2 regions of the Blautia luti genome follow, and region 1 is predicted to be linked to the other one. Evidence: predicted binding sites of a transcription regulator. Region 1 holds the regulator's gene; the other holds the start of a gene.
What was found. The regulator Rex, encoded in region 1, represses fermentation and respiration genes when NADH is low (regulators of the CRP and FNR family bind a similar motif). The targets are predictions, from matches to a motif close to ATTGTTAANTANTTAACAAT.

Region 1 (15,274 bases):
AAAATCTTCATGTGATCAATGAACTGAATGTTCCGGTTCTCTGTATGGGGCTGAAGAATATCGTAGTTTCTGCCAGTCCGGAGGGGATTTTAGTTTCTGACAAACAGCAGTCCAGCTATATCAAACCGTTTGTAAATACGCTGGATAATAAAGTCATGTTTGCAGAGAAATCCTGGGGAAGCTTCCGGGTGCTGGATGTGGGAGATGACAGCTTGACCATAAAGGTAACCCTGAATCCCGGCCACAGCATGAACTATCACAGTCATGAGCACAGAGATGAGATCTGGAATGTGATCTCCGGGCATGGGAGGACAGTTGTGGATGAACGGGAACAGTCTGTGAAGGCCGGAGATGTGATCTGCATGAAGGCAGGATGCCGGCATACAGTGATCGCAGATACAGAACTTCAGATGATCGAAGTGCAGCTGGGACAGGATATCACAGTGCATGATAAGAAGAAATATGAACTGGAAATAAAATGATAAGAAGAGAAATGACAGCGCAGTATTCGGGAAATTATAGGGATTTCCGGGTACTGCGCTGTCTTACTGTAATAGATATTTTTCAGAAAGATCCGGCAGTTGAATTCCACACCAGATTTTGTATGAAAGAGAAATATAACAGAATTGAAAGTATTTTCAAATAAACAGAGAATACTGGATCAGGTGATTTCCTTGCTATAAAATGCATACCATGGTACAATGGGACACGATAAAAAATAAGGGAGGATTTGACAATGTGTGGAATTGTTGGATATACCGGTAATCATCAGGCAGCGCCTGTTCTTTTATATGGACTTTCGAAACTGGAATACAGAGGGTATGATTCAGCGGGACTGGCAGTCCGTGACGGTGACGGAGAAACAGATATTATTAAGGCGAAGGGCAGACTGAAAGTTCTTGCAGATAAGACCAATGATGGAGAATCTGTTCCTGGAACCTGTGGAATCGGTCATACCAGATGGGCGACTCATGGAGAACCGTCCGAACTGAATGCACATCCTCATATGAGTGATGATGGGAATGTGGTTGCTGTTCATAACGGCATTATTGAAAACTACCAGGAACTGAAGGAGAAGCTGATCCGTAAGGGATATACATTTTATTCATCTACAGATACAGAGGTGGCAGTGAAACTGGTGGACTATTATTATAAGAAGTATCTGGGCACTCCGGTAGATGCCATCAACCATGCCATAGTACGTATTCGCGGTTCCTATGCACTGGCGATCATGTTTAAGGATTATCCGGGAGAAATCTATGTGGCACGTAAAGACAGCCCGATGATCCTGGGAGTAGAGGATGGAGAATCCTATATTGCATCGGATGTTCCGGCAATCCTGAAATATACCAGAAATGTTTATTATATCGGAAACCTGGAAATGGCCCGTGTGAGAAAGGGAGAGATCACTTTCTATAACCTGGATGGAGATGAAATCCAGAAAGAAGCCAAGACGATCGAATGGGATGCAGAGGCTGCTGAGAAAGCAGGATTTGAGCATTTTATGATCAAAGAGATCCATGAACAGCCGAAAGCTGTAAAGGATACGCTGAATTCCGTGATCAGAGAAGGTGCGATTGACCTGTCAGATGTTGGGCTTACAGATGAAGACATCAGGGATATCAGCCAGATTTATATTGTTGCCTGTGGTTCTGCGTATCATGTAGGCATGGCAGCACAGTATGTATTTGAAGATCTGGCAAGAATTCCGGTGCGTGTAGAGCTGGCATCAGAATTCCGTTACAGAAATCCGATCCTGGATCCTAAAGGACTGGTGATCATTGTAAGTCAGTCCGGCGAGACCGCGGACAGTCTGGCTGCATTAAGAGAGTCTAAGGAAAAGGGACTTCGCACACTGGGAATTGTTAATGTGGTAGGTTCCTCTATTGCAAGAGAGGCAGACAATGTATTCTATACTCTGGCAGGTCCGGAAATCTCCGTAGCTACCACGAAGGCATACAGTACCCAGCTGGTAGCTACCTATGTGCTGGCAATACAGTTTGCCAAAGTAAAAGGAACAATCTCCGAAGAAAAATATGAGGAGCTGATCAGAGAACTGCAGATCCTTCCGGACAAGATCAGAAAGATCATAGAGGATGATAAAGAAAGGATTCAGTGGTTTGCAGCGAAACAGGCCAATGCCAGAGATGCGTTCTTCATAGGAAGGGGAATTGACTATGCCATCAGTATGGAAGGCAGCCTGAAGATGAAGGAAGTCAGCTATGTGCATACAGAAGCATATGCTGCCGGAGAACTGAAACATGGAACCATTTCCCTGATTGAGGATGGAACTCTGGTGATCGGTGTGCTGACCCAGGATCATCTGTATGAGAAAACCGTCTCTAATCTGGTAGAATGCAAGAGCCGTGGGGCATATCTTATGGGACTGACCACATTTGGACACTATAATATAGAAGATACAGCTGATTTCACAGTCTATATTCCGAAGACAGATCCTCATTTCACCACTTCGCTGGCAGTGGTCCCGCTGCAGCTGCTGGGATACTATGTCAGTGTAGCCAAGGGCCTGGATGTAGATAAACCGCGAAATCTGGCGAAAAGTGTTACAGTTGAATAACAGTGAAAAAACAGGCAGGTATGGAAAACCTGCCTGTTTTTGTTTATAACTGAATACCAGGATAAAAAAGCTTTAGAGCGTGTTTGGCAAGTAAGTAATCTTGTAGAATTATCGGGAAAATTGCCATAAATTGAAGGGGAATATCTTGACAATTGTATATAAAAATGTTTTAATCTTAAAGATGGTATGTTAACATAGCTGTCTGAACGAGAAATTCAGCTATGTATAAAGCATAACAAAGGAGGAGTGATAGAATATGTCCAGAGAAGGTATTTATGACATACATTGTCACATAGTACCAGGAGTGGATGATGGTTCAGCTAATTATGAAGAAACAAAGAAGCTGTTGCGTATGGAATATGATCAGGGAGTTCGGAATATCATTGCAACTCCTCATTTCCGGTTTCGAATGTTCGAGACACCTTTGAGTAAGGTCAGAGAACAGTTTAAACTTGTACAGCAGGCGGCAGCAGAAATCGGTGATGATTTTAATATTTATCTTGGATGTGAATTTCATGCCAATATGGAGATGGTTCGGATGCTGCGGGAAGGAGAGATTACTTCGATGGCAGGTTCCAGATACGTTCTGGCAGAATTTGGAGGAAGCTCAGAGGCGTCTTACATAAAGGAACGTCTGTACAGTCTGCTGGCCAGCGGTTATAAACCAATAGCTGCACATATTGAGAGATATGAGGCAACCCGCTCTGATATTGACTTCGTAGAAGAACTGGTAGATATGGGTGCTTATATGCAGATCAACGCAGACAGTATCATAGGTAAAGAAGGATTCGGAACCAAAAGATACTGTAAAAAGCTAATGAAATATGACCTGGTGCATTTTGTAGGGTCAGACTGTCACAATCTGACAAGCCGTGTATCCAGAATCGGTGAAGCTTACAATTACGTATCAAAAAAAATGGATGAAGCATATGCTGACCATTTATTTATAGAAAATCCCCGGAAGATTCTGGCGGATGCGAAAAAAAGGAAGGAAAGATAGAGCAAAATGGAACAACAGAATTTGCAAAACAATGACGAAATTGAAATCGATGTACTGGAGTTATTCCACGTTCTGCTGGACAAGATCTGGGTGATCATTCTTGCCGGTGCAGTGGCTGCTCTTGCGGTTGTTGCAGCAACGATTTTATTCATCACCCCACAGTATCAGTCAACAACCAAAATGTATGTGCTGAGCAAACAGGACAGTAATACTCTGACCAGCCAGGATATGCAGACCAGTTTGTCACTGACGAAAGACTATGCAGAACTGATCAAAAGCCGTACAGTTACAGAAGGAGTTATCACCCAGCTGAATCTTGATATGACACATGAGCAGCTTTTAAGCAAAATGACAGTAGATTCTGCAACAGATACCCGAATCCTTTCAATTTCCGTACGTGATGCAGATCCATATGTGGCATGTGAGATTGCCAATGCGATCCGTGATGTGGCAGCAAACCATATTAAGAATGTAATGGATATTGATGCTGTAAATGTGGTAGAAACTGCCAATATTCCGGAAAACAAGATCAGCCCAAGTGTTAAAAAGAATGGTATGGTAGGAGGCATTGCCGGAGTTGCCATTGCAATAGCGATCATTCTGATCACTTATCTGTCTAATGATACGATCAAGACTCAGGAAGATGTAGAACGATATCTTGGATTAAGTACACTGGGAACGATCCCTATGTCTGAAGCAGATCGCAAAAATAAGAACAAGAAGAAACATAAGAAGCAAAAAAGGAGTAAAGGAAGAAGGTAAATCATGAAAGAAGTCAATATATATCGTCCGGAACTGGATTACAGTGCCAATGAATCTTATAAATCTTTGCGTACGAATCTCCTTTTCTGCGGAGAAGAGAAAAAGGTAATTGCAGTCACGAGTTGTACCCCTAATGAGGGAAAGAGTACAGTTTCTCTGAATCTTGCCCTGTCTCTGGCTGATTCCGGGAAAAAGGTACTGATGATCGATGCGGACCTTCGTAAATCCGTGCTCGTGGGAAGAACAGAAGTAGATGGTGAGGTAAAGGGATTGTCACATCTGCTGTCTCATCAGGAAACCATTGAAAATGTTATTTATTCCACGAATATTCCGAGATTTCATATTATTTATGCCGGAAAGATACCGCCGAACCCTGCCGAACTTCTTGGAGGGGAATACTTTAAACGCGTCCTGACAGCTGTTAAGAAAGTATACGACTATGTGATCGTAGATACTCCGCCGCTGGGAAGTGTAATTGACAGTGCCGTTATTGCCGATGAATGTGATGGTTCTATTATGGTTATGGAGTCAGGAGCAATCAGCTACCGGTTTGCACAGGAAGTAAAGGAACAGCTGTCGAAATGCAACTGCCCGATCCTGGGAGTGATCCTGAATAAAGTAGACATGAGTAAACAGGGACATTATGGACATTATTATGGTAAATACGGTAAATATTACGGTAAATACGGTAAATACGGAAAAGAGAATGAAAAAACTCAGTAAGGAGCAGCTGTTATGGCAAAGAAATGGATTGTAATTATGCTTGTAGCCTGTATTGGACTGGGAGGAGGTCTGGTGTATATCAGACAGGAGTCAGACAGTCAGGCACCGGAGATCAAGTGTACTGATCAGGCAGAAAATGAATATGATCCGTCCATGAGCGATACGGATCTTCTGAAAGGTATGATGGCAACAGATGATAAAGATGGTGATGTTACCTCATCTCTTACTGTAGAATCTGTTTATGAAGTTGATGATTCCAATGTTGTTGTAACATATGTAGCTAAGGACAGCGCTAACAATATTGCGAAGTTTAAACGTGATATGCAGGTGAATCCTGATGAAATGAAAAAGAATACCAATTCACAGAAAACTTCTGACAATGAAGATGGAACTGCTCAGGCAGAGCCAACATCTGTGCCGGTCGAAGATGTGGAGACAGGAGAAGCGCCTTCAGATGCTCAGACTCAGACAGAAGAAGAGAATCTGACACCGACACCTGAACTGACACCAGCTGCATCTGATGAGGCGGCAGCAGCTGCTAAGCAGCAGGAAAGTGCAGCAGATGCCATGCCTGCACAGAATCCAAAGGTATATCTTACAGATTATTATGTGAAAGTACCGGTAGGTACTTCTCTGAATCTGCTTTCTTATGTAAAAGAAATTAAAGATGACAAAGATGATACTTATGAACTGTGGCGCAGGGTACAGATTAATGGTGAGGTGAATACGGCAGCAGCAGGTACATACACATGTACGTTCTGCGTAGTTGATACAGATGGAAATGCATCTAATAATGCAGAACTTACAGTAGTAGTTGAATAAAGATTCATGGATAAGATCCTGAAAGGGTAAAAGATGAGAGTAAAATCAAAGAAACAGGACAGACTGCCAGGAATTATTATTTCTGTGATCATGTTTGTTCTTGAACTTGCATTTATGGTGCTGCTTTTTTATACGAAACTTATTTCAGTAAAGTATATTGGCATTATTGCAGTAGTGCTGCTGATCATGCTGTTGCTCATATATGTGCTGGTAAGAAAAATAAGAAAGAACGTGCGGTTTGCTATTGGTGTTGTACTTGCTATAATAGTTGCGTCGGTTCTTGGAATAGGCAGCTTTTATATTTATAAGACTGTTTCAGCACTGGGGAATATTACCGGTGTGAATAAAGAAACAACTGAAGTAAATGTATATGTAAAACAGGATGATGCAGCACAGAGTCTGTCAGATGCGTCTTCCTATACATTTGGTATTATGGGAGAACTGGACAGGGATAATACAGACAGTGCGCTGGATCAGATTTACAACCAAATCGGAAATGATATACAGATCAATGAGTACGATGGTCTGACCTCACTGGCAGACAGTCTGAATAATGGCACCTGCGGAGCAATTGTGTTGAACAGGGCATATCTGGATGTGCTGGATGAGATGGACAATTACAGTTCATTTTCTTCTCAGATACGTCAGATCGCATCGCTCCAGGTAGAATCTCTGGTACAGAGAAAAGATGCGTCTGCTCAGAACAGCACAGAAACATCAGACAGCAGTGCACAGTCATCAGACCAGAAAACTGCAAATGAAGATGGAGTAACCGATGAGGTTTATACTGTTTACGTAAGCGGAATTGATACAAGAGGGGCAATGACTTCTTCAAGCCGCAGTGACGTTAACATTATTCTTACGATCAATGCCAGAACCAAGCAGATCCTGATGATATCCACACCAAGAGATTATTTTGTACCGTTATCTATTTCCAATGGTGTGCCGGATAAATTAACTCATGCAGGTATTTATGGAGTTAATGTCAGCATGGATACTCTGGATATGCTGTATGACATCAATATTAATTATTATTTCCGTCTGAATTTCGGCGGATTTATCAAGATTATTGATGCTCTGGGCGGTATTACCCTAAATTCTGATTACGATTTTGATTCACAAAATGAAACAGGATATCATTTTAACAAAGGCGAGAATCACGTAAACGGAGAACAGGCACTGGTGTTCAGCCGTGAACGTTATGCGTTTAAAGAAGGGGACCGTCAGAGAGGACGTAACCAGATGGCAGTAATTCAGGGAGTTGTAGATAAAGTAACACAGCCGTCTTTCCTGAAAAATTATCTGTCAGTTATGGACAGCCTGGACGGATGCTTCGAAACCAATATTCCATATGATCTGATCGCTTCTCTGGTTCGTAAGCAGCTGGATGAAGGTGGCAGCTGGCAGGTATTATCCTACAGTGTAAATGGAACAGGAGATACTCAGAAGCCATATTCCATGAGTGCGAAAGCTTATGTCATGGTTCCGGACCAGACAACTGTGGATAAAGCAAAAGTATTAATGAAGAAAGTCAGAGAAGGATTCCAGTTATCTGACGCAGACGTTGCCCGTTAGGGCAGCGTCTTTTTTCTTTAGAGACAAAAGCTCCTGAGGTTGCCGATGCATTTAAGCAGGTCAATGAAGGAAAAATGGACAATTATTGATCCGATCAGTATTGATAAAGAAAACAAAATTATCAAAGTTGCGTTAGAAGATCACTGCTACTTCTCAATTATTTCTGATGAAGTAAAAACAGCTGAATAAGAGTAAATGAAAAAGGCGATGCATTCACACAGAATGCCCACCTTTTTTCTTTGCATTCTTCTCTTTCCACGCCTGTATGAATTCCAGCTGTTCCTGGTCGGAGATCTCCTGTGAGGCGGCGTCGTTGCCGGCGGCTGCACAGCAGAGCAGGATGAAACCCTGCAGTAAAAAGAAGATAAGGATCATCAATGCGATCATATAGGTTTACCTCCCTGTTGAAACGATAGTTCCAGTATGTACAGATCAGAAACACTTTATACAGTTTATGTGAAAAAATACCGGGAGATAACAAAAGATGAAGAACCCGAATAAATTAGAGTAAGAACTTGCTGCTTTTTATCCGGAGGTTTTATGGGAAATTTGTCTGATGCAGAATATACAGGGAAGGGGATCGGTGTCTGTGTTATGGATACAGGCCTGTTTCCTCATATAGACTTTGCAGGGCGGATCTGGGTATTCCGGGATTTCGTGAGAGGGCAGAAACAGCCTTATGATGACAATTCCCACGGTACCCATGTGTGCGGCATTATAGGAGGAGACGGAACAGCATCGAGGGGACGGATCAGGGGAATTGCACCGGGATGCGGATTTATTGCCCTGAAAGTGCTGGATGGGCTTGGAAACGGCAGAAAAGAGGATGTACTGCAGGCTATTGAATGGATATTGAAAAACAGAAAAAAATACGGGATCCGGATTGTTAACATTTCGGTGGGAACAACCTGCAGGACGAAAATGGACCACAAAATCCTGATAGACGGGGTAGAAAAATTATGGGATCAGGGACTGGTGGTAGTAGCAGCAGCGGGAAATCAGGGTCCCAGGCCGGGAAGTGTTACGGCACCGGGAAGCAGCCGTAAGATCATTACCGTAGGATCCAGTGATCTGCTCACAGGCAGATCGGCTATTTCCGGAAGGGGTCCTACGTTTGAATGTGTATGTAAACCTGACCTGGTGGCACCGGGCAGCAAAATACGTGCCTGCGCCCCTGGAGTGGACTTTCCTTATGGGGTCAAAAGCGGCACATCTATGTCTACACCGCTGGTTTCCGGTGCAGCAGCACTGATGCTGGAAAAAAATCCAGCCCTTACAAATCTGGAAATAAAGATGAAGCTGAAAGAAAGCGCCAGGGATATGGGACTGCCCAAGAATCTTCAGGGCTGGGGGGAACTGGATCTGGAGCGTTTTATGAAACTGTGAAAAAATTATCACTTTAATGTGCAAAAGCATTGACGAACCAGAGGATTTCAGATACAATAATATTCAAATGAGCCAATAGCCAAAGAGGAGGACATATATGAAAAAAATTCAGATGCAGACACCACTTGTGGAAATGGACGGAGATGAGATGACCAGAATCCTCTGGAAGATCATTAAAGAGGAACTTCTTCTTCCATATATTGATTTGAACACAGAGTATTATGACCTTGGCCTGGAATACAGAAATGAGACCGATGACCAGGTAACTGTTGATGCAGCAGAGGCTACAAAGAAATACGGGGTAGCTGTTAAATGTGCCACTATTACACCGAATAAGGCAAGAATGGAAGAGTATACCCTAAAGAAAATGTACAAGAGCCCGAATGGTACGATCCGTGCGATCCTGGACGGTACTGTATTCCGTGCTCCTATCGTGGTAAAAGGAATCGAACCATGTGTCAAAAACTGGAAAAAGCCTATCACCATTGCCCGTCATGCATACGGCGATGTGTATAAGAATACAGAGATGTATATCGACGGACCAGGGGATGCCTATCTCTTATTTAAGGGCGAGAACGGAGAAGAAAAGAAAGAACTGATCCATCATTATGACAGTGCCGGGGTTCTTCAGGGAATGCATAATCTGGATGATTCTATTTCCAGTTTCGCAAGATGCTGCTTTAATTATGCACTGGATACGAAGCAGAGCATTTGGTTTGGCGGTAAAGATACTATTTCCAAGATTTATGACGGACGCTTTAAAGAAATTTTTGCAACAATCTATGAAAATGAATTCAAAGAAAAATTTGAAGCAGCAGGAATTGAGTATTTCTACAGCCTGATCGACGATATTGTGGCCCGTGTGATGAAAGCAGAAGGGGGATTTATCTGGGCATGTAAGAATTATGACGGAGATGTTATGAGTGATATGGTTTCCTCTGCATTTGGTTCTCTGGCTATGATGACTTCTGTGCTGGTATCACCCCAGGGTTATTATGAATATGAGGCAGCTCATGGAACGGTACAGAGACATTACTATCGTCATCTGAAAGGTGAGGAGACATCCACAAACTCTGTTGCGACGATCTTCGCATGGACAGGTGCTCTCAGAAAACGTGGAGAACTGGACGGAAACAGGGAACTGATGGAATTCGCAGATAAGCTTGAGAAAGCAACATTAAGTACCATTGAAGAGGGAAAGATGACCAAGGATCTGGCACTGATCACCACTTTGAAGGATGTAACCGTGTTAAACAGTGAGCAGTTTATCCTGGCTATCAGAGAGAAACTGGATACACTGCTGTAAGTTGTTTGGACAGACATTTCACTAATAAAATAAAAAAGTAAAAAGAAAAAATGGGAAGAACCTGCATATTATGCAAGTTCTTCCCATTTTTCATACAAAGTTTCCAGTTCTTCTATAACAGCAGCTTTTTCTTTGCTGAGTTTGGCACATTCAGCAACATTGGTGCAGATATCAGGAAGAACCATGGTCTCATCAATTTCTTTGTCCCTGGTTTCCAGTTCTTCGATGCGGGCTTCGATTTTTTTTAATTCATTTTCCCGTTTACGCTGACGGGCCTGTTCCTCTTTCTGCTGCTGCCAGGACAGCTTATTATCAGATGCCTGCTTTGCCTCTGCCACAGCCTGGGCTGCTGCCGGAGCATATTTCTCTGTAAGTTCTTCTTTCTTCTCCAGGTAATAATCATAGTCACCTATGTAATTTACAATGGCCTGGTTGGTCAGATCCAGAATACGGGTTGCGGTCTGATTGATGAAGTAACGGTCATGGGAAACATACAATACAGTGCCTGTATAGCTGTTCAGGGCTTCTTCCAGGATTTCTTTGGAAGCGATATCCAGGTGGTTGGTAGGCTCATCCAGAATCAGGAAGTTGGCTTCCGAAAGCATCAGCTTCGCCAGTGATACGCGGCCTCGTTCACCACCGGACAATGCAGAGATCAGTTTGAAGACGTCGTCGCCTGTAAACAGGAAAGCTGCCAGCATGTTTCGGATTTCAGTTTCTGTAAGAGTAGGATAGGTATCGGCAATTTCCTGGAAAATGGTCTTTTCCATGTGCAGGACGTGATGTTCCTGGTCATAATAACCGATCTGTACTTTGGAACCAAGGGAAAATCTGCCGGAGTCTGCATTTATCAGACCATTGATGATCTTCAGCATAGTGGTTTTTCCGGTACCGTTATTTCCAATCAGCGCTACCCGTTCACCACGTTTGATCTCGAAAGAAATATTGGAGAAAAGGGTCTGTCCCGGGAAAGATTTGGAAAGTTCTTCTACATTAAGAACATCATTTCCGCTGACGTATCTGGGCTCTAAGGAGATACGCATCTGATTCTGGATCTCCTGGGGCTTCTCAATACGCTGGATCTTATCCAGCATTTTTTCACGGCTCTCAGCACGTTTGATGGATTTCTCACGGTTAAAGGATTTCAGCTTGGTAATTACGGCTTCCTGATGTTTGATCTCCCGCTGCTGATTCAGGTAAGCCTTGTACTGGGCATCACGAAGCTGGGCTTTTTTCAAGGCATAGGCAGAATAATTGCCGCTGTACATGCGCATGGTACCGGTCTCGATCTCCACGACTTTTGTTACAACTTTGTCCAGAAAATAACGATCGTGGGAAACGATAAATACAGCTCCCGGGTAGTTGAGCAGATAGGTTTCAAGCCAGGAAATACTCTCCATGTCCAGATGGTTGGTAGGCTCATCCAGGAGAAGGATATCCGGGCTGGAAAGCAAAAGTTTGCCCAGCGCTACACGGGTTTTCTGGCCGCCGGAAAGAGTTTCGATCTGGCGTGGAAAATCTTCTTCTGTGAAGCCGAGGCCTTTTAATACTCCCATAATCTCACTTTTATAAGCATATCCGTTTTCCAGTTCAAACTGATGGCTGAGTCTGGTGTAGGTATTCATCAGGCTGTCCAGAGCCTCGCCTGTGGCTGATTTCATTTCCTGTTCCATGCTGCGCAGACGATTCTCCATGTCGATGATGTGCTGCTTGGTGGAGATCAGCTCCTCGTAGATAGTATGGTGGCCGTGGATATCCTGATACTGGGCAAGATACCCGATATTTTTATCTTTGGCGAGTACCACATTGCCGGAATCAGGGGAAAGCTCGTGCATGATAATACGGAGCAGGGTAGTTTTACCGGCTCCGTTATTGCCGATGAGTGCGGCTTTTTCTCTGTCTTCTATATGGAAACTGGCATCCTGAAGGATCACCTTTTCGCCAAAGGATTTGCAGATGTTCTGACATGATAAGATCATACAAATTCCTCCGATATAGTAATTATTTTTCTTGAAATATTGCGAACCGCATACCATTATAACGGAATCCGGAGGCTTTTAAAAGCATAAATCGAAAATTCATAAAAAATATATGCAGGAATTGTTTAAAAGGTACAAAATCAATTTGACAATAAAATAACATTTCGGTATAATTGACATAGATAAATAAGGAGGGAAAATTTGTGGAAGCTAAGGAGATTTCAAAAGCGGTCATCAAACGTCTGCCTCGCTATTACCGTTATCTTGGTGAATTGATGGAAGAGAATGTAGAGAGAATTTCTTCCAATGATCTCAGTAAGAAAATGCATGTGACAGCTTCCCAGATTCGTCAGGATTTAAATAATTTCGGCGGTTTTGGTCAGCAGGGTTATGGTTATAATGTACGTTATTTATATACGGAAATCGGTAAGATACTGGGTCTGGACACAGTGCATCCTATGATTATCCTGGGTGCGGGTAATTTGGGACAGGCACTGGCGAATTATGTAGATTTTGAGAAACGGGGATTTAAACTGGTTGGTATTTTTGATGTAAATCCTGTACTGGAAGGAATTGCAGTACGCGGGATTGAGGTTCAGATGCTCAGTGACCTGCCTTTGTTTCTGAAGGAGAATGAGGTAGAAATTGCGGTGCTCACTCTTCCGAAGAACAAAGCAAAGGAAATGGCGAAGATCCTCATTGAAAACGGTATTAAAGCAATCTGGAATTTCGCACATATTGATTTGGATGCACCAGAGGACGTTATGGTAGAGAATGTACATCTGTCTGAGAGCCTTATGACCTTGTCCTACAATCTCAGCGAGTATCGAAAAGAGCATGAAGCTATGGAATAATTGGTGCTGAGAACGAAGTGAACAGTAACACAATGACAGCGAAGAAGCTGTGATCTTATCCGATCACAGCTTTTCTTTTGGTGAAAAAGGGTGTATACTTACATATAAATTGGGGTTTATGCAATGAGAGGTGAGAAAATGAGGGAGATCGTAACTGCCTGTGAAATGAAAGCACTGGATCGAAATACCATCGAAACAGCAGGAATCCCGTCACTGGTGCTGATGGAAAGAGCTGCATTAAAGACTGCAGAAGAGCTCAGAAAGCGGCTGAAAAATGGAAGCAGGGAAAGAATCCTGGTAGTTTGCGGAAGCGGAAATAATGGTGGAGACGGGCTGGCAATTGCCAGGCTTCTGCATCTGGCCGGGATAGAAACCTGTTTTTATCTGGCGGGAAAAGAAGAGCGGATGACAGAAGAAACGAAATGTCAGTTAAAGGCAGCCAGATACTATGGTGTTTTACAGGAGCATAACTTAAGAACTGATGAATATACTACTATAGTAGATGCCATCTTCGGGGTTGGGTTGGCCCGTCCTGTGGAAGGCAGCTATGCCCGGCTGATCCGGGAACTGAACGAGGCAGATGCATTTAAAGTGGCTGTAGATATTCCCTCCGGTGTCAATGCAGATACCGGATTTGAGATGGGAACTGCATTTCGGGCAGATCTTACGGTAACCTTTGCATTCCGGAAAAGAGGTTTATGTTTTTATCCGGGACGTATGCTGGGAGGAGAGATCATTACTGCAGATATCGGAATCTATCCGGAGCCGAAACAGAAACTGCAGGTACATTATCTGGGAAAAGAGGATCTGTCTTTGATGCCGCCCAGACTGCCTTATGGAAATAAGGGGACTTTTGGCAAGGTCCTTCTGGTAGTGGGATCACCGGAGATGTGCGGCGCTGCTTATTTAAGTGCTGCAGCGGCATTTAAATGTTCGGCGGGAATGGTGAAGATCCAGACTGTGGAGGAGAATCGAATCTCTCTGCAGACTTTGCTCCCGGAGGCGATGGTATCCTGCGAGTTTAATGAAGAGCAGAACAGACAGATGCTGAACTGGTGTGATGTTCTGGTGATCGGTCCCGGACTTGGAGTATCCGGCCGGAGCAGAGAACGCGCACAGTGGTTTTTATCCCATGCAGCAGAATGCGGCAGACCGGTGATCCTGGATGCAGACGGCCTGAATCTTCTCTCAGTCCATGATGAATGGAAGAAATATCTGGGTGAGAATGTGATCCTGACTCCTCATATCGGGGAAATGAGCCGCCTGAATAAAACAATGATCAGTGATATCCAGGATGCATTGATGGAAACCGCATATGAATATGCAAAAGAAACAGGTACTGTCTGTGTTCTGAAGGATGCCTGTACAGTAACTGCCGGGCCTTCAGGGGAAACCTATCTGAACCTGTCCGGGAATGCCGGGCTTGCCACTGCAGGAAGCGGCGATGTGTTAAGCGGTGTGCTGGCGGGAGTGCTTTGCATGTATCTCTCAGCAGAGAAAAAGATTCCTCCGGTACAGCTTGCAGCGCTGGGAGTTTTTGTTCACGGACTTGCAGGAGACAGGGCAGCAGAAGTATGTGGAAAAAGAGGAATGACCGCAAGGGACATTATCCGGTTTTTACCGGAAATACTGAGAATAAAGGACGACATGGATGATGGAAAAATGTAACAGAGTGAAAGCAGTGATTTCCTTGGATGCAGTGGAACATAATTTCCACGAGATGAGAAAGAACATTGCGCAGGATACAAAAATGATCGCGGTAGTCAAAGCGAATGCCTATGGACATGGGGCTGTTCAGATCGCTCATCTGATCCAGAATTATGATTATATATGGGGATTTGCCACAGCTACTGCAGAAGAGGCACTTGCTCTTCGAAAAGCAGGTGTGATGAAACCGATCCTGATCCTGGGAATTGTGTTTGATGAATATTATCCGGAGCTTGTGAGAAATCATATACGTCCTGCAGTCTGCGAATATGAGGAAGCCAGAAAGCTTTCCGCAGAGGCTGTCAGTCAGGGAGAAACAGTACATATTCACATCGCACTGGATACGGGAATGACCAGGATTGGTTTTGCGGATATACCGGAGAGCGTGGAAGAGATCAGAAAGATCGCTGCACTTCCGAATCTGGAGATTGAGGGAATGTTTACTCATTTTGCAAGGGCTGATGAATACGACAGAAGTCCTGCCATGGTGCAGCTGGAACGATATCAGGAATTTTCCGGACGTGTGGCAGAAGCGGGAGTGGAGATCCCTTTACATCACTGTTCCAACAGTGCAGGGATCAT
Region 2 (15,274 bases), 410 kb from region 1:
AGGAACGATTTCTGTGTAAATCATAGCCGGTGTATTGTCCCCTGTGTTTCCACGACGTACCGGGTCTTTTACTACAGATTTTCTTAAATATCCTTTGTCGTATCCGCGGCGTACACCTTCATTGATCGCATCGGTGAGATCTCCGCCAACAAAATGTACATCCTGTCCTATTTCAAGGAATACACATGCCATTCCTGTATCCTGGCAGATCGGCACGTTCTCGTTATCTGCAATATCAAAATTCTCAATAATATTGTCAAGGATACCCTTGGCAATCTCTCCGTCTTCGCATGCGCGGCATGTTTTGATCGCACATTTTACGTCTTCCGGAAGATGTTCATTTGCTTCGATACAGAGTTTTTCGATGACATCTGTAAGTCTGCTTACTTCTACTTCACGCATTCTGGTAAGCTCCCTTCTTTCATTTGGGGATATTCACCGGGAGGTGACATATCCCTTTTGCATTATATCAAAGGCTCCCAGTACCGGTAATCCCTTATCGATACCGGGAGCTCTTTTTTACATTCTGAGTATCTTATTAGCGCTGTTCGTGACGAGCGTATTTTGGAAGCAGTAATGGAGATACCTTATCAGTATGTACGCCTGCTTTATCCAGTTCTTCTGCATATTTGTAGATATGGTCGAGGTTCATTTCACCAAGCTCTACGTTCTTGCATTTTGCAGCTGCTTTTTTACCGGCATTTCTTCCGAATACGATAACATCCAGAAGAGAGTTACCCATCAGTCGGTTTCTTCCGTGGATTCCACCTGCTGCTTCTCCTGCAACTAAAAGGTTCGGGATTTCTTTTGTAAATCCATCTCCGTCGATCTCAAGACCACCATTCTGGTAATGAAGTGTCGGATAAATAACGATCGGAACTTTTCTCATATCAATGCCATAGTTCATGTACATACGGAACATAGCCGGGATTCTCTTTTCGATGGTTCCTTCACCACCGAGGATCTCGATCATCGGAGTGTCAAGCCATACACCTTTCAGTCCGCCAGGAACTTCTACGCCGCGGCCTTCTTCGCATTCACGGATAACACCGGAAGCATTTACGTCACGGGTTTCAAGGGGATGAATATAAGCTTCTCCGTTTGCATTTACAAGCTGTGCACCAACGGAACGAACTTTCTCAGTTACCAGAGCACCCATGATCTGTGATGGATAGATTGCTCCTGTTGGATGGTACTGGATAGAATCCTGATAAAGAAGGGAAGCACCAGCTCTATATCCAAGTACAAGTCCGTCTGCAGTTGCGCCATAATGGTTAGATGTCGGGAATCCCTGATAATGCATTCTTCCTGCACCACCTGTTGCGATTACAACAGTTTTGGCTCTTGCAACAGAATAATCTCCTGTTTCCATGTTAAGAAGAACTGCACCTGCAACCTGTCCTTTTTCATCTTTCAAAAGTTCAACAGCTGAAGTAAATTCAACTACCGGAATCTTAAGATTCAGAACTTCATCTCTGATGGTACGCATGATTTCTGATCCGGAATAATCCTTTGCAGCATGCATTCTCTTTCTGGAAGTTCCACCGCCGTGTGTTGTGATCATTGTTCCGTCTTCTGCCTTATCAAACTCAACGCCAAGGTCGTTCAACCATTTGATCGCATCCGGAGCTTCCATTACAAGTCTTTTTACCAGTTCCGGTTTTGCAGCAAAATGTCCGCCGCCGAAGCAATCCAGATAATGCTGTACAGGAGAATCGTTCTCTTTGTCAGCTGCCTGGATACCACCTTCAGCCATCATTGTATTGGCATCACCGATACGAAGCTTTGTAACGATCATAACGTCAGCACCTGCATTATGTGCTTCGATTGCACAGGAAGAACCTGCACCGCCGCCGCCGATTACAAGTACATCTACATCATAATCAATTTTTGTAAGGTCAACTTTTTCGTTGATCAGACGGCTTGTTGAATGAAGCATTTCTGCCAGTTCCAAAGGAGCTTTCTGTCCTTTGTTCGGTCCTACTTTGATTTCTGCAAACGCGTCTGGATTATAATCCGGATGGAATTTCTCAAGAAGAGCGTCTTTCTCTTCAGCTGTCAGACGTCTTGGCTCTGTTGCCATACGCTGTGCTCTTGTAGCCTCTACCTTTTTGATGGATTCCATCATATTTTCTGGATATGGTGCATACATGTTTTACGCCCTCCCTATTTCTCAATTTCTCTGTTGTTGTAAAGTTCCTGCATGTCTGTGATTGGTTTCTGCATGATCTGCTCGATCAGATCATCATATTTACCTTCGTGGATTTCTTCTACACGTTTCTCCAGATGTTCGCTCTTAGGCGCGATATATTTACCTGTGAGACGTCTTGCCAGAAGACCTACCATCGGATGGGAAATACCGGCCGGACATCTTACAGAACAGCATCCGCAGCTTACGCAGTCGAAGGATTCCTCTGCACATTTTTCAAGTTCGCCTCTCTGTGCATATGCGATGTACTGCATTACATTTAAGTCCTGAGTACATGCTTTTGTACAGGCATTACATCCGATACAGCTGTAGATTTCCGGATAGAGTTCCATCATTACCTGCTGATTCGGTTTCAGGTCTTCGATGTTGTAGAGTCTCTTATCTGTAGGGAAGAACGGGATGCTTGCTACATACATTCCTTCCTGTACCTGTGTCTGACAGGCAAGACATGTTTTCAGCTCGTTTTCACCTTTGATTCTGTAGATTGTTGCGCAGGCTCCGCAGAATCCGTGTCTGCAGCCGCATCCTCTCTTTAATGTATAACCGGCATATTCCATGGCAGTCATAATTGTAAGTTCTGCAGGTACGCTGTATTTCTTACCGAAAAAATATACGTTTACCATATTCTTTTCCATTTGAGATTACCAGTCCTTTCTATATATATCATCTGTCGTCAGCAGCACATACAAGCTCGAATCCGCTACGCTACTTCTCGCTTGAGGGCGTTCGCCCTACAGAATGTTCTGTGAAAGAATGCTTATATGCAAGCATGACGCATTCCTTCACATCACTTTCTGCACTGCTCATTGCTTATCAATATTCTGCAGGTAATTCATCAATCTCGTCGCATCTGAATACCGGACCGTCTTTGCAGACGTATTTGGAACCGATATTGCAACGGCCGCATTTACCGATACCGCATTTCATACGAAGCTCCAGAGTTGTGTAAACCTGTTCTCTGGAGAAGCCCAGTTCTTCCAGTCCTGCAAGAACGAACTTGATCATGATGGGCGGTCCGCAGACAAGTGCTGTTTTGTTTGTATCGAATCCAATCTCTTTCAGATAAGAAGGAACGAATCCAACGTGTCCGTCCCAGCCTTCCTGTTCACGGTCGATTGTCAGATAAACATTAACTCCCTCTGCTTTCATCCAGACTTCCTGGATTTCTTTTAACTGTACCAGGTCATCTGCGGAACGGGAACCATAGAGGATATCTACTGTTCCGTAATCTGCACGGTTATCCAGTACATAGTTGATAACAGAACGAAGAGGTGCAAGTCCGATACCACCTGCGATAAACAGAAGGTTTTTACCTTTTAATTTATCTTCTACAGGGAAATGATTTCCGTATGGTCCACGAACTGTGATCTCATCTCCAACCTGAAGGCTGTGGAGATAATCGGTCAGTGCACCGCACTTCTTGATACTGAATTCCTGATATTCTTTATTTGTAGGTGAAGAAGTAATGGAAAACATACCTTCACTTACACCTGGTGCGCAGACCATTGCACACTGGCCAGGCATATGTTCAAAAAGTTTTCCTCCTTCAGGAGCGTTTACACGGAATGTTTTAACATCCGGTGTCTCCTGACGGATATCTGTGATCACACCAACCTTCGGGATCAGTGTGTCTAATGTGTAGTTTTTATGGCAGGTACATTCGCTCATTATTTTTCACCTCCCTGATTTTCAAAAGCTTTGATGACTTTTACGATATTTAAGGATGATGGGCATTTCTCAACGCAGCGGCCGCATCCTACACATGAGAACATTCCATTGTTGTTTACCGGATAGTAAACAAGTTTATGCATGAATCTCTGACGGAAACGCTGCATCTGGCTGTTACGGTTATTTCCGTGTGCCATCATTGTAAAGTCAGAGTACATACAGGAATCCCAGCAGCGGTAACGCTGTACGCCGTGTCCTGTGTCATAATCTTTGATATCATAGCACTGGCAGGTAGGGCATACAAATGTACAGGTACCACATGCCAGACATGGTTTATAAAGTTCTTCCCATACAGGAGAATTGAAACGATCCATGTAATCTTCCTGTCCCCATCCTTCCAGAGAAAGATTAGAGTACGGAAGCTTCTCTACGATTGCGCGAATCACAGCTTTCTCTTCTTCTACTTTTGCTTCGTCAGCATCGTTGAGAAGTTCTGCAACTGCTTTTGTAAGGGCTTCCCCTTTCTCTGTAAGAGGTTTCCAGTAAAGCTCTCCCTCGATCATCCATGTTGCAACATCTGCAACAGGGTCTGCGCAGTCAATACCGAATACTTTACAGAAACAGCTTTCTTCCGGCTCATGGCATGCAAGTGCTACAATCGTACCATGATCTCTTCTGGCTGCATAGAAAGTATCGATCGGATCACTTAAGAACACGTTATCCAGTACTTTTACACCCTGGATATCGCAGGCTTTCATTCCGAACACAACAAAGTTCTTTTCCTGTAATGCCTGTGGCTCAATGGAGATATTCTTCTCCTCTTTCTTACAGGTGTAGAGGTTTTCGCTCTGTGGAAAAAAAGCATCTTTTGGTGATTTTACAGTTTTTAAAGTATCAAGACAAACTTCTGCATCTTCGCTCCATGCTTTGAAGTTTACCTGATCACTGACTTTGACCGGTAAATATAAATCCTGATCTGCGGCAATCTTCTGGAATAATGCCTGCAGATTCTCTGCTGCTATCTTATACATACATTATCCCCTTTCTGCCACGATACTCGGCTCAACATCTTCAAATGTAAAGTTTGTAAGAGGTCCCTTGGATGTTGAATCCTCTCCTGCCTGATATTCACCATAGAATGTATCAATATCTTTGATAAATTTACGATTGAACAGATGAAGCGGAATTCCCTGAGGACATACTCTGCTGCATTCGCCGCAGTCTGTACATCTTCCTGCCACATGGAATGCACGGATGATATGGAACATCTTCTCTTCGAAAGAGTCCACGTTTGCTTTCTGCGCACTGTCAAACTTATTGCTGTCGAATACACATTTACGGCAGCTGCATGCAGGACAGACATTACGGCAGGCATTGCAGCGGATACATTTGCTTAACTGGCTCTGGAAGAATGCAAATTTTTCTTCCGGGCTCATTGCTTCGATCTTCTCTACTTCTGCAAAACGATCTGCATCTTTTGTGTCTTTGGACTCACCGATAAGTTCATCATAAATCTTATGTTCTTTTCCTTTACATACGTGACATCTTTCAAGCATTGCATCTTTGTATGCACAGGTCTTCTCACCATAGATTGTCTGAATAGTCAGTGTTTCTGCCTCATCTGTGATCTCTGCACCGGAAATGCTTTCGATACCTTTGATTCCCTGTTTGCGGATTCTCTCGATATCCAGTTTTCCTTTACATCCAACACCAATGATATAAGCTTTCTCACGGTCTACACGATGCTCTTTGATCAGCTGATTAAAGCTGTATGTATCACATGGTTTTAAACAAACCAGTGTCTTGCCTTCCAGTTTGGAAGCTTCGATCATATATTTGCTTAAGTTTGCACCGCAGAATCCGTTATATACAAAATCTTTCAGAGATTCTTCTGTTTCAAAGTAAGCCGGTTCCGGATTGTAAGGCAGATCTCCGGCTTTCCATCCCAGAACTCTTGCAACTGTACCGTCAGCAAGCAGTTCTTTTGCACGATTTATCAGCTCCTGCATCTTAAATCCTCCAATCTTACGTTCTTACCGAGTGAATGGATCTTCTCTACAAACTCATTCATAGTCTGGGAGAATTTCACACCTTCAGCAGCGGAAACCCATTCTACTCGTGTTCTTCCGTTTTCCACACCGATGTAGTCGAGCATGGAGAAAAGAAGTGTCATACGTCTTCTTGCATAGTAGTTACCTGTGCTGTAATGACAGTCTCCAGGATGACATCCACACATGATCACACCGTCAGCACCTTTCTCAAAAGCACGGAGGATGAACATTGGATTGACACGGCAGGAACATGGAACACGGATAATCTTTACGTCAGCCGGGTAAGAAAGACGGCTGCTTCCTGCAAGGTCTGCACCTGCGTAACTACACCAGTTACAGCAGAATGCTACAATCTTAGGTCTGAATTCTTCGTTTGTTTCTATCGACATATTGCATCTACCTCCGCGATAATCTGTCTGTTGGAAAAGCCTTGCAGATCCATAGCACCAGATGGGCAGGCTACTGTACAAGCGCCGCATCCCTGGCAAAGTGCTGTATTTACAACGGCTACTCTTCTTGTTTCACGGATACCGTGGTCATTTACCTGTTTATCCTCATAGGAAATTGCTCCATATGGGCAGACATTTGCACATGTAGAACATCCGTTACATAACAGTTCATCGGATTTTGCTGTACATGGGTTGGTTGTCAGTTTATCTTTGGCAAGAAGGCCGATTGCCTTAACTGCTGCTGCGCCAGCCTGTGCAACTGTCTCCGGAATATCTTTCGGTCCCTGGCATACACCGGAAAGGAAGATACCTGCTGTAGGAGATTCTACAGGACGGAGTTTTGCATGGGCTTCTGTGAGGAAGTTGTTTGTATCAATACTTGCTGTAAGCATAGTAGCGATTTTACGAACATCCGGGTTCGGTTCAATGGCTGTTGCAAGAACGACCATATCTGCTTTCTTAAGGATTTGTTTGTTGTCGATCAGGTCAGATCCCTGTACAAGAAGGCTTCCGTCCGGCTGTGGAATAACTTTTCCTACCTGGCCTTTGATGTAGTTTACGCCGTACTGTTCTACGGCTCTTCTGTAGAACTCATCGAAGTTTTTACCTGGAGTACGGACATCAATATAGAATACGGTTACATTTGTATCCGGATATTTATCACGGATCAGCATTGCATGTTTTGCTGTGTACATACAGCAGATCTTGGAGCAATATGGTTTTCCTCTGTCGTCGGAGCAACGGCTTCCAACACACTGGATGAATACCAGTTCCTTCGGAGCTTTTCCATCGGAAAGACGCTCTAAGTGTCCTTTTGTAGGACCTGCTGCGTTCATGATACGTTCCAGTTCCAGGGATGTGATAACATCTTTACTCTGGCTGTACGCATATTCATCATATTTGTCAAGTTTGATGGTATCAAAACCTGTAGCAACTACGATTGCACCGTATTTCTGTGTTACGATCTCATCCTGCTGATCGTAATCAATGGCTCCTGCCTGACATACTTTGGAGCAGACACCACATTTTCCTGTTTTAAATTTCAGACAGTTCTCACGGTCGATAACCGGAACATTCGGGATTGCCTGTGCAAATGGAGTGTAAATAGCAGTTCTGTTATTTAATCCTCTGTTAAATTCGTTCGGAATCTTCTTGGACGGACATTTTTCCTGGCAGACACCGCAGCCTGTACATTTGTCCATATTTACACTTCTTGCTTTCTTTCTGATATCAACGGTGAAATCACCTACGAAACCGCTGACATGTTCTACTTCACTGTATGTATAAATATTGATCTTCTCATGTGCTGCTGCCTCTACCATCTTAGGTGTGAGGATACATGCAGAACAGTCAAGTGTCGGGAATGTTTTATCAAGCTGTGACATTCTTCCACCGATACTTGGAGTCTTCTCTACGATATCTACTTCATATCCTGCATCTGCGATATCCAGGGCTGTCTGGATTCCGGCAATACCGCCGCCGATGATCAGGGCTCTCTTTGTAACACGGCTCTCTCCTGGCTGAAGAGGTGTGTTTAAGTTTACTTTTGCGATTGCTGCCCTGGCAAGGATCACGGCCTTCTTTGTAGCCTCTTCCATATCCTTGTGGATCCAGGAACAATGCTCACGGATATTTGCAATCTCCACCATGTATGGATTCAGGCCAGCTCTTTCAGCTGCTTTTCTGAATGTTGCCTCATGCATACGTGGAGAGCATGAACAGACAACAACGCCTGTCAGGTTTTTCTCTTTAATGGCTTCCTGAATTTTAGCCTGGCCTGCTTCTGAGCACATGTACTGGTAGTCTTCTGCATGAACGACACCCGGCTCTTTGGCAGCTAATTCAACAACTTTTTTTACATCTACCGTAGCGGCGATATTACTTCCGCAATGACAGACAAATACACCAATTCTCTGCACGCTGGCTTACCTCCTGTATCTTCTGAATGCACTTACCAAAAGCTGCTGTGGCAGTTCCGGATCAAGAAGCTGTGGTATCTCATCTGCTTTCAGATAATCGCCACCTTTTTCACGGACAACTAACTGTCTTGCTGCATCGATGATCTTTCCCGGTTTTACATCTCTTGGACAACGCTCTACACAGGCGAAGCAGGAAAGGCATTTCCAGAGAGACTTTGAATTGACAAGTGCTTCGATATCTTCATTTACAACATAGGATACAAACTGATGTGGCTTGATATCCATTTCATTGAAAGATGGGCAGGTAGCAGAACATTTTCCACATTTCATACATTTCAGCGGATTGGTTCCGGAGATCTCTTTGATCTTTTCTGCTGCTGAATGCTGGTTTCTCATTTTGCCACCTCCTCTTTTACTCCGAGGGCTTCTGCAAGGAGCTCTGTGAAATAATATACAGGCAGTTCGCTGGAAGCGTTTTTATTTAAATTATATTTACACAATGGACAGGCTGTGATCAGCATATCTGCGCCAAAGCCTTTCGCACTGTCTTCGATTTTCTGACACATGTTCTGAGACATATCTTTTTCTTTCAGAGAAATGTAACCGCCGCAGCATTCATTTCTGTATGGATAGATTACCGGTTCTGCCCCAAGTGCACGGATGAAATCTTCCATGATTGTCGGATTCTCAGGATCATCGAAAGCCATGATCTTGCCCGGACGTAATAAGAGACATCCGTAATATGCTCCGATCTTCTTTCCTGTAAGCGGGTTTACTACTTTCTCTTTCAGCTTGTCAAAGCCAACTCTGTCGCGAAGCACTTCCAGATAATGGAGTACTGTTGTCTCGCCAGCATAAGGCTCGTCAAGCTGCATGTAATTATTTGCTCTGGTGCGGATATCTTCCACATTCTTCATGTCGTCATTGACACGTTTGATCACGTGATGACAGGCAGAACAGATTGTCACCAGATCCTGGCCTTTTTCTTTGGCCTGATTAAGAGCACGTACGGAAGAAAGTTTCGTAGCAATCTCGTCAGTTCCCAGAGGATAAACGCCTCCGCAGCACTGCCAGTCTTCGATCTCTTCCAGTTCAAACCCAAGTGCTCTGGCGCTGGCTCTGGCATACTCGTCCAGATCTTTCGCCTTGTTTCTCAGGGTACAACCCGGATAATAACTGTACTTCATACTTAACATTATCCTTTCTTAGTTGTTCAGGTAAATTCATGTTGCTTAAAATATAGATATTAATAGTTTGTTTACAGCAGTTAGTATCTGCTAATCTTTGTCTTTTTTTTAACGATAAATAGACAAAAATATAAAATCAAGACTAATACGTTACTTTTTATATCTTTTTTGAGACATAGAAAATAAAAGAGTTCGCACACCCTTCCTCCGCAATTAAAGGAGTGTATCAGCTCGACTTCCGCGATTTATTATAGCATATTGACAACATTTTAACAAGAGGTTTTTGATATTTTTTTACATCAACACCGCTGTTTTTTCTCTCTGATCTAAATTAATTTTATTCAAACAGATAAAGTTATCCGCTTTTTCTGTTTACTTACAACCAGATTTCCGGTTCCGGGATCTGATCCTGTATTCTATATCCATGTCAGTCAAAGTTCCTATGCCTCCGCTGCATAGAGGAACTTTGGCTAATGAATAAAAAGGAGTAAACAGTAGCTTTTTTTTGTCCAGAGGGGCAGGCGCGTTCCCTGCTCCTTCGGATTCGTTGTTTTATTTATTAATTAAGGTCAATCTGAGCAATAATTTCTTTCAGTGCATCTGCACTCTTCTGAAGCTGTTCGATCTCAGCTTTGTTCATTCTCATTGGTACTTTACCCTGTACACCGTTTGGTCCTACCAGTGTCAGTGTGCTTAAGCATACATCTTCGATTCCGTACTCTCCATGCATCATGGTAGATACTGTGGAAATAGATTCTGAAGAAGATACAAGTAAGCTGCAGAGCTTGCATACAGAGGAAGATACTGCATAGAAAGTTGCACCTTTCTTGGAAATAATCTCACCGCCGGACTTCTGTACATACTGAAGCATTGCTTCTTTGTCGATCGGCTCGATATCTTTTCCCAGTTTCTTTTCCAGTTCATAGTACTCATCTACGCTTACGCCTGAGATATAAGCACCTGTCCACGGGATAAAGGATGTATCGCCATGTTCACCAAATACATAAGCATGAATGTTGCTCTGTGCGATCTGGAAATGTTCGGAAATTCCGCAGCGCAGACGCGCAGAATCAAGGATGGTACCGGAACCAAGAATCTGGTTCTCCGGAAGTCCGGAAATCTTTGTAAATACATAAGTCATGATATCAACCGGGTTGCTTACGATCAGGTAAATAGCATTTGGAGCTGCTTTTACGATCTCCGGTGTGATGGACTTCAGGATATTTACGTTTGTCTGTGTAAGCTCCAGTCTTGTCTGTCCTGGCTTACGTGCAATACCGGATGTGATGATAACGATGTCGGAATCTTTGGCATCTTCGTAATCTCCGGCAATGATAGAGATAGGATCTCTGAAGCAGGTTCCCTGGATGATATCCAGAACTTCGCCTTCTGCTTTCTTCTTGTTGATATCGATCAGAACGAGTTCAGAAGCGATATCCTGGCTTGATAAAGTGTACGCGATGGTGGATCCGACGCTGCCGGCTCCAATGATAGTAATTTTACTGCTCATAATCTTAATACTCCTTTTCTCCTAACAAAATTGACGTCTTAATGATAACACATTGTCAAAAAATTGACAAGAGCTTTTGTATAGAAACCTGAACAATTTTTAAACTCAAATTTTTGTTTTGGAGCATAAAATTGTTTGTGAGTTTGATATAATTTTCACATTTTTTGAGCAGCCAGGAGCTATAATCATCTGTTTTGACATCTGTCAGGTACAGTATCTGAACCCTTTGTCAGTCAGAATACGTGCAAAGATCAGTCCCAGTGGCAATGCGGCAATAATCAGGATTGCAGATGCAAACCAGGATGCAGCTACCGATAATGACATGATTCCAAGATTATAAAATCCTCTGTACAAATACAGACCCGGAACCATGATGACGATTGACGGAACTGTTACAGATATCCTTGGATATCCAACTTTGTTTTTCAGCAGAGACGCCAGAAGTCCTGCAGTAAGTGCACCGATAAATGCGGCTGCTGCAGGAGGAATATTGGCAAGATCCACCAACTCCAGTCTCAGAGTATTGGCAACTGCTCCTATTCCTGCTGCTGCAACTGCCAGACGCACCGGGCTGTTAAACATAATGGAGAATCCAAATACTCCGCAAAAGCTGGCAAGAATCCGGAATAAGATCCATTGTTCTGTAGACAATGACAGTTTCATAAAATCTACAGGTTTCAGATGCAGGATCAGAGCCATGATCCACGCTGACATAGTTGCTACCAGAATAATGATCAGAGCATACATCAGACGTTCCATTCCGGAACGCATATCCAGTTTGGCAAGGTCAATACCACTGGTAATGAATGGAAATCCCGGTATGATGAAGAGCATGGCGCAGATATATCCGGCTTCATGCTGAACAGAAATCCCAAACAGTATTTCTCCGAGTTTGAGCATACCTGCATATGCAAAACATGCCAGGGATACAGAGGATACAATACATAAGAATAATGTAAAATGATGTTTTGTCAGTTTACAGCGCAGGTAGTTTCCGATCCCTGCACCCACAAATGCACAGAACATCTCGATGGGACCGCCTCCCAGCAGAAAGGTAAATCCACAGCATGCGATTGCTGCTGCAAGTCCCAATGCAGGCGGGGAATAGAGACCATGTGTTTTTTCAATATTATCAAGGAAAGTATGCAACTGTTCTCCTGACATATGTTTTCCTTCTTTTTCAAAATTCCGGATAAAATGTTCTAGGCGGTTTAACTTCAGAGTATTTACTCCTGTATTAGTCAGACACAGAGACTGGGTAAAGCCACTTTCTCCGTCATAGCATGTATATTCAATGGACATCAGGCCAATATCTGCTGTACATGTAATACCAAGCGCTTCTGCCAGTGTATTCATGGAACTCCTTACTCTCCATGCTCCGGTACCGCATGAGAGAAACATGATCCCCACACGGCCGATAATGGATGCTTTCTCTGCGATGCTGGCATCTGAAACGGGTATATTTTCCCCGTTTTCGTCTGTATATTCATGCCAGGCAACATCCATATGATTCTTTTTGATCACTTCCTGTGGCATTTTCTCACTTCCTCATTTCCATATGTTTTAGAGCTGCAAGCTGTCATTTCCTGCTTTCTTCATCATTTTTTCCCTACAGGCCAGTACAATTCCGTCAACCTCGTCTAAATGCTGGAGCATTTTTTTCTCAAATTCATGGATGGGAAGGAGAATGCCAATCTCATCATATGGTTTATCCGGACTCTCTTTTTTCAATCCGGTTTCCTGTCCATAATATACCATCGCTCGCGGAGCTTCTTCCTGGATCTTCTGGAAGGCATCCCATACAACAGCATATGCCTGTGCTTCGGTCAGACCCAGTTTACAGGTATCTGGCAATGCATAGAGCGCCAGGACGCCACGTTTGCGATTGTCTTTCTCTTCTGTGATGTTCAGACCTTCTGTATAGGTTCGGACAAGATCATATCCGTCTGCAAGGTACAGGGCTGATCTTGGGGCGCATTCATGGTTCTTATAGGTTTCTTTAAATTTCGCATATTCTCTGGCTGAGACTTTTTCTCCAGGAAGAAGTTCTCCTGAAGCATCTGTGAGAAGAACCGGATTCTCACCTGCTTTTCCATGGAATTTCTTCGGGATCAGATAAGCCTCCCTCAACAGATCAAACATACTCCTTCCACACAGTTCCAACAGTAATGCACTGATGTCACCATTCTGATATGCGTGAAACAGCACCTGCAGGAAATGATCTCTGTCGTTATCTGTCAAACGATGATCATCATCTATATGGTCATAAAAAACTCCTCTTAATCGTCCGGATGCTTCCGGTGAAGCCAGAATTTTAGAAAAAATTGCTTCCACTGCTTCTTCTCTTGGCAAAACTGTACTCATAATTAACTTCCCCTTTCCGATAATGTTCGATTCTTTTTCTCGGTTCTCATTATAGTCTCGCTTTTCACAGTGTCAACATGAAAAGAGGGGAGTTTCTGATATCAATTTTGCATACATGTAAGATAAAAATTATATAGAAACAAAATGAGACTGTTGAAAAATGACGATTTTTACGTCGTCATTTTTCTAACAGTCCCATAAAGCGTCATACCCTAAAGCCCCCGTTTTTATTTTATGTGGGTTATTTTGCTCCTAAAGACGGATAGATAATATTTTACTGCTGGATCCTGCCACAGCTTTTCCGTTTATCTTCGCATAAGGTATTACTTTATAATACCAGGTCTTTCCTGAAGCCGCCTTTTTATCTGTATATTTTACTGTTTTTGCACTGGTGATTGTTGCTATCTTGCTGTATTTTCCATTCTTTGATGAAGCGCGGTATACATAATAACCGGATACTCCGGATGTGTTTGACCAGTTAAGCTGTACATTGAATGTTCCTGATTTTTTAACTGATTTCAGAGTACAGCCTGCTACTTTGATCTTAAATGTTTTCTTTATACTTCCGGTATAGCTTCCTTTTCCTTTGATTGTAATAGCAGCTGTTCCTGGATTTTTATTATTACTGTAGGAAAGAGTATAATCAGTACCCTCTGTCAGATAAGAGTTCCCATCTGAAACCGTAACTGCCGGTTTGATCGTTTTGCCTGTATAAGAACAGGATGTCTTTGACAGGGTTACTGTACAGCTGGAAATTTTGGCTGATTTCGGCTTGATCGTAAATGTTTCTTTATCCACATCCATTCGACTTCCCTGGGCTGCAATATAATAAACGGAATTCGGCTTTAGCACTTTTATTCCTTTACCGCCTCCGAGAGTTCCTGCCCATTGTGTTTTTCCCTTACCGACCTCATAGACAAATGTCATAAAAGTTAATGGTTTGGCGGTAATTACATATCTTGTGGCACTTCCTGTGACGAAACGGAAAGCATCTGCCTGGGCGCTTGATTCATCGGATTTACTGACAGGAGTTGTTATCGTACCGCTGCCTTTTAAAGTTGGAGATGCTGATACCTTTTTCAGGACTGCACCCTTTGATATTTTTACTTCTACATCAGAACCTTCATAGCTGAAATACAGATCATAGGTACCATATCCGCCCTTTCCTGAAGATTTAACATAAGGAATCAGAGCCTGGCCATATTTGTTTTCTGCATAGGTGGGAAGGATTTCTGTCTGACCATTGCTGTAAGTAACTTTTACTTTACCACCGTATTTCGAATAGAGTCTGTATTTACCGGAGTTCCATGTGATACCTGAGTTTCCCCAGATATAATAATTTTTGGAGTATGGTTTTTCCACAATCTTTACAGATGTTATACTTTGAACCTGTTCTACTTTATAATTCAAAGAGGTGACTTTATCTGTCTCATACAGTTTATATGACAGGTAATATACCTCTCCTTTTTTTACTTTGTATTTCGACATTCCCATTCCGGAATAATTTTCACTGGTGATTCTGGAAACAGGAGAATATTTAGAGTCATACAGGTTAAAACTATATCCATTTCCCCAGTCAAACCCAGAGGTGTTAGATGTAAATGTATAAGTGCCTGATTTTTTCGGAATAAATTTGGCGCAGGCGTATTTACCGGACACCTTTACTTTGCGGGAATATTTTCCTGTTCCTGAAGAATTCAAAACCGGAAGTGTATCGCCGACCGGCACGATCGCAAGTTTTACAGAAGCTGCATTCTCATTATTGCGATCTGTTACCCGCAATGTATATTCTCCCACTGCCAGTGGTTTGCTGACTTCTCCGTCTTCATTCCACTCAAGTTCTTTATCCCCCTTCCAGACAGAACACTTGTACATGTTTCCGTCTGAATCTTCGAGAAACTGTTCATCATATGCAGT

Region 2: a site for Rex is predicted at 9,741-9,760, ahead of R8695_RS09700 (CoB--CoM heterodisulfide reductase iron-sulfur subunit B family protein). Genes of this name have one in related genera too.

What each region holds. Positions count from the first base shown of each region.
Region 1 covers NZ_AP028156.1:1,641,186-1,656,459, forward strand. The annotation lists gene R8695_RS07740 (sugar phosphate nucleotidyltransferase) at 1-482, shown strand, start outside; gene glmS (glutamine--fructose-6-phosphate transaminase (isomerizing)) at 737-2,578, shown strand; gene R8695_RS07750 (CpsB/CapC family capsule biosynthesis tyrosine phosphatase) at 2,835-3,578, shown strand; gene R8695_RS07755 (YveK family protein) at 3,585-4,340, shown strand; gene R8695_RS07760 (polysaccharide biosynthesis tyrosine autokinase) at 4,344-5,063, shown strand; gene R8695_RS07765 (immunoglobulin-like domain-containing protein) at 5,076-5,885, shown strand; gene R8695_RS07770 (LCP family protein) at 5,919-7,460, shown strand; gene R8695_RS07775 (hypothetical protein) at 7,524-7,649, shown strand; gene R8695_RS07780 (hypothetical protein) at 7,674-7,847, opposite strand; gene R8695_RS07785 (S8 family peptidase) at 8,001-8,846, shown strand; gene R8695_RS07790 (NADP-dependent isocitrate dehydrogenase) at 8,944-10,152, shown strand; gene abc-f (ribosomal protection-like ABC-F family protein) at 10,221-12,131, opposite strand; gene R8695_RS07800 (redox-sensing transcriptional repressor Rex) at 12,335-12,985, shown strand; gene R8695_RS07805 (NAD(P)H-hydrate dehydratase) at 13,109-14,653, shown strand; gene alr (alanine racemase) at 14,640-15,274, shown strand, end outside.
Region 2 covers NZ_AP028156.1:2,048,814-2,064,087, forward strand. The annotation lists gene R8695_RS09655 (fumarate hydratase) at 1-402, opposite strand, end outside; gene R8695_RS09660 (FAD-dependent oxidoreductase) at 539-2,152, opposite strand; gene R8695_RS09665 (2Fe-2S iron-sulfur cluster-binding protein) at 2,167-2,844, opposite strand; gene R8695_RS09670 (FAD/NAD(P)-binding protein) at 3,023-3,877, opposite strand; gene R8695_RS09675 (4Fe-4S dicluster domain-containing protein) at 3,877-4,908, opposite strand; gene R8695_RS09680 (4Fe-4S dicluster domain-containing protein) at 4,912-5,886, opposite strand; gene R8695_RS09685 (hydrogenase iron-sulfur subunit) at 5,874-6,317, opposite strand; gene R8695_RS09690 (CoB--CoM heterodisulfide reductase iron-sulfur subunit A family protein) at 6,308-8,296, opposite strand; gene R8695_RS09695 (4Fe-4S dicluster domain-containing protein) at 8,303-8,692, opposite strand; gene R8695_RS09700 (CoB--CoM heterodisulfide reductase iron-sulfur subunit B family protein) at 8,689-9,483, opposite strand; gene R8695_RS09705 (L-lactate dehydrogenase) at 10,043-10,993, opposite strand; gene R8695_RS09710 (threonine/serine exporter family protein) at 11,198-12,529, opposite strand; gene R8695_RS09715 (DUF4866 domain-containing protein) at 12,557-13,357, opposite strand; gene R8695_RS09720 (hypothetical protein) at 13,610-15,274, opposite strand, start outside.